2 regions of the Dactylosporangium sp. NPDC050588 genome follow, and region 2 is predicted to be linked to the other one. Evidence: riboswitches for the same ligand, from Rfam matches in the RefSeq annotation. Region 2 holds a riboswitch; the other holds the start of a gene.
The links. A riboswitch is a leader RNA that binds a small molecule or an ion and turns the genes downstream of it on or off. The one in region 2 is predicted to bind cyclic di-AMP.
Positions count from the first base shown of each region.

Region 1 (2,196 bases), on a different contig from region 2:
CGTCGAGCAGCAGGTACGCCGGGTCCGACATGAGCGCCCGCCCCATCGCCAGCATCTGCTGCTCGCCGCCGGAGAGGTAGCCGGCGATGCTGCCGCGGCGCTGCGCAAGTACGGGGAACAGGGTGTACATGCGGTCCATCGCCTCCGCCCGGCCCTTGGGGCGGGTGTGGGCGCCGAGCCGCAGGTTCTCCTCGACGGTCAGTTCGGCGAAGGTCCTGCGCCCCTCCATCACCTGCGAGACGCCGCGGCGGACCACGGCGGCCGGCTTGAGCCGGTGGATGGGCTTCTCGTCGAGTGTGACGGCGCCCTTGGTGATGGCGCCGTCGTGGACGCCGAGCAGGCCCGACAGGGCCCGCAGCAGCGTGGTCTTGCCGGCACCGTTCGCGCCGAGCAGCGCGACGATGCGTCCTGGCGGGACCTGCAGGCTGACGCCTCGCAGCACCAGCATCACGTCGTCGTAGACGACCTCGAGGTTCTGGACACGCAACATCCGGTGACGCTCCTCCGGGGGTGTTCGGAGTGGGCGAACTATGTGCATCGACGGTGAATAAAGTTACGTGTATTTAACCGGGTCTCAGAGCAGAATCAAGCCCCAATTGTGTGTCCGTCAACACCATCTTCTGTGGTGCGTCACTGTCCGATGTGGAGCGACAACCCGCCGTGATTCGGACTTTTGGGGTAATCGATATTCAACAACGCTCACGGGTTTCGCTTCGTTGGTGATCACGTTAAGTTATGTCCTGGCCTGCACGGCAGTCCGTCGCCCACCCCGGGCGGCGCCGGGCAAGCGCCGCCGAGTCGAGCGCCGCTCTGGCGCTGTCGAGCCGGGGACCCAGGGTCCTTGGGGTGAATCCGCACAGCGCGGTAGGGCGCACTCTTCCCGCCCGAACCCGTCAGCTAACCCGGTAGGCGGTCGGTGAAGAAGGGTCATCCCTTGTCCCCAGGACGGTCCTTGCTGCGCGCGCTCATCGCCGGCGTGGTGTCGCTGGCGATCGTGGCGCCCGCGAGTGTCGCCAAGGCAGATCCGACAGCAGCCGAGATCGACGCCCAGATCCAGAAGGCGGGCGACGAGCTCGAAGACCTGGTCGAGGCCTACAACAAGATCAATGGCGATCTGGCCGCCACCCAGGCGGCCGCCGCCGAGCTGCAGAAGAAGCTCCAGCCCTACGTCGACAACATGGCCAACGCCAACGCCAACGTGGACGTCATCGCCGTCGCGGCGTTCAAGGGCGCGGGCAGCCTGCAGAACCTCAGCATCGTGCTCAACGCGCGGTCGTCCGACACGCTCATGGACCAGCTGACCACGCTGCAGCAGATCGGCAAGCACCAGCAGCACGAGATCGCCGACTTCACGTCGGCCAAGTCGAAGCTGGACGAAGAGAAGAAGAAGATCGACGAGACGCTCGCCGCGGAGACCGCGCAGAAGACCGAGCTCGAGACCAAGAAGAAGAAGATCGAGGGCGACGTCAAGAAGCTCGAGGCGCTCCGCCGCCGCTCCACCACCGGCGGCACCGGCTCCACGGGTGTCAAGGTCGCGCTCGGTGCCGAGTGCACGTCACCGGCGAACGCGGCGGTGGCCTTCGCCTGCGCCCAGCTCGGCGAGCCCTACAAGTGGGGCGCCGCCGGACCCAGCAGCTGGGACTGCTCCGGCCTGACCATGGGCGCCTGGAAGGCGGCCGGCGTCATCCTGCCGCACAACGCGGCGCAGCAGTGGAGCAAGACCACGCACATCTCACGGTCCGCGCTCTCCCCCGGCGACCTGGCGTTCTTCCGTGGCCTGGGGCACGTGGGCATCTACATCGGCAACGGCAAGATGATCCACGCCCCGACGACGGGGCGAAATGTCGAGGTCCAGTCGATCGACGGCCGCAGCGACACGTACGGCTACGGCAGACCGCACAAGTAAGCCCTGACAGCACGTCCAAGAGGCCATGCCCGGCAAGATTGGGGCATGGCCTCTTGGGATCCTGAGCAGTACGGCCGCTTCGCCGAGGAGCGGGCGCGGCCCTTCCACGAGCTGGTGGCGCGCATCCAGACCACCGCGCCGGTCGCGGTCGTGGACCTCGGGTGCGGCCCGGGCACGCTGACCGCGACCCTCGCGACGCGCTACCCGGACGCGGCGGTGCTCGGCATCGACTCCTCCCCCGAGATGCTCGCGAAGGCGGCAGCGCTCGGCACCCCGCAGCTGTCGTTCCA
Region 1 is NZ_JBFAJA010000013.1:49,797-51,992, forward strand. Features, by position in the region: gene AB0I21_RS11030 (ABC transporter ATP-binding protein) at 1-490, opposite strand, end outside; cyclic di-AMP (ydaO/yuaA leader) riboswitch at 782-926, shown strand; gene AB0I21_RS11035 (NlpC/P60 family protein) at 953-1,906, shown strand; gene AB0I21_RS11040 (methyltransferase domain-containing protein) at 1,952-2,196, shown strand, end outside.
Region 1: another riboswitch for cyclic di-AMP. It lies ahead of AB0I21_RS11035 (NlpC/P60 family protein); the one in region 2 lies ahead of AB0I21_RS35570 (hypothetical protein).

Region 2 (2,196 bases):
GTTCTGCTCCACGATGTACACCAGGCCGCCGGTCTCGTGGTTCACGTTCGCGAGGAACGCCGCCGCCTCCTGCTTGCGCTGGGCGTCCGATCCCGTCTTCGCGAACGCCGGGTAGGCGTTCAGCGCCGCGACCAGGCCGTTGTACGTGTAGAAGGGGTTCCGGTTCGGGAACATCTGGTTGAACTGGGCCTCGCTGACGACGAACGCCCCGTTCGACGGCGGGTTCGTGGTCGGGTTCGGCGGCGGCGTCGTGCCGCCCCCTCCGCCGTTGCAGGTGTACGGGTCCCAGTACCAGGTGCTGATCGTCGGGCTGTACCCCGGGTTGTCGTGCTCGGCGATGTAGTACTTACCGTCGGTGAACTTCACGATGTCACCGGTCACGTAGTTGCGACCCTGCACCCACGCCGGGAAGCTGCACCCGCCCGCGGACCCGGTCTGCGTCGGCGGCTGCGGCGTGCTCCCGCCGCACGACCCCTGGTCCTGCCACACGCCGGTGTTCCCGGGCGGCGCCTCGTTCTGCGTCCACCACTTGGCGAGGAAGTTGTGCCCGTTCCGCGACACCGTGGCACCCCCGGTGTACACGGCCGACGCCTGCCACGCCGGCGCACAGGTGGCCGCCGACGCCGGCAGCATGTTGAAGACGGCGACGACGCCACCGACGACGGCGGTCGCGGCGAGCCCCGCCCACAGGCGCACTCTGGACACCAGATCACTTCCGTTCAGATCGACGCTGAGCCCCCATCCGACCAGCCGCCACCGCGGTACAGGAGCAATCACATCGATTTATGAAGAATCTTTACGGTTCTCCTAACCTCACCTTTCTGAGGTGACTCGGGGTGACACCGGGTGACCGCGGGGTGGCGTAAAACAATCGCCCGGGCGAGAACGTTGCCGGCGGGGTGAGGCCAGTTGAGTGATTTCCGTCACGCGAGATTCTTTCGGCAAGCTTAGGCGACCTGCTTGGACGGCGCGGTTTCGAGAGGTGCGTCACAGCGGCGGACAGGCAGTACGCTGCGCGGTCTGATCGCCCTGGGTAGGCTGGCCGTCGGTCTCGTCCGACATGGCGCCGCCCCCCGCGGCGCCGGGCGCGACTGCCGCCCAATCGCCGGCTCGACACCGGCGAATCGGGGACCCAACCGCACAGTGGGGTGAATCCGCGGGCAACCGCGGTAGGGGTCGTTCCGTCCCGAACCCGTCAGCTAACCCGGTCGGCGGCCGACGGAAGGAACAACGAGCCAGATGTCATCACGACATCCCGGTCGGCGGATCATCGCCGTCCTGATGACGGCCGCCGTCCTCTTCGGGATGGCCGCCACTCCGGCCGCCGCCGAGCCGGGAGACGACACGGGCGACGAGGGATCCAACGCGTCCCTCGCCCAGGTCCTCGACGAGAGCACGCGCGCGTGGATCGAGGCCAAGGACAAGTACGACGCCTCGGTGAAGAACCAGGCGGACCTGACCGCCAAGCTCGCCCAGACCGAGGCCAACCTCGCCAGGGTCACCGAGCAGGTGTCGGCGATCGCCGTCGCGGCGTACCGGACGGGGCCGCTCACCACGTTCGTGGTGCTGATGGACTCCGGGAGCCCCACCGGCTTCGCGGAGCGGGCCGGCTCGATCGACGAGATCGCCCACCACAACGACAACCTGCTGCGCGAGCTCAACCAGCTGAAGCGGGACCAGGCGGCGCAGAAGACGGCGCTCGAGGGCGAGGTCAAGCTCCAGCAGGAGCAGGTCGCCGTCATGGCCGCGAAGAAGAAGGAAGCCGAGAAGGGACTGGCCCAGGCGGGCGGGCCGAGCAACGGCTTCGTGTCGGCCAACCTGCCGCTCGCGCAGCCGTCGCCGCGCAACGCCAGCGGCGGCTGGTCCTCGGAGTCGTGCAAGCAGAAGGACCCGACCACGAGCGGCTGCATCACGATGCGCACGCTGCACGCGATGCAGCAGGCGCAGGCGGCGGGCTTCAAGCGGTTCGTGTCCTGCTACCGGCCGAGCGGGCCGTACGAGCACCCGAAGGGCCGCGCGTGCGACTTCTCGGTGCAGGCCAAGTCGGGCTTCGGTGGCGTCGCCGCCGGTGAGGACAAGGTCTACGGGGCCAACCTGGCGACGTACTTCGTGAAGAACGCGGACCGGCTCGGCGTCATGTACGTCATCTGGTTCAAACAGGTGTGGACACCCGCGGTCGGCTGGCACCACTACAGC
Region 2 is NZ_JBFAJA010000060.1:2,718-4,913, forward strand. Features, by position in the region: gene AB0I21_RS35565 (glycoside hydrolase family 19 protein) at 1-705, opposite strand, end outside; cyclic di-AMP (ydaO/yuaA leader) riboswitch at 1,094-1,230, shown strand; gene AB0I21_RS35570 (hypothetical protein) at 1,240-2,196, shown strand, end outside.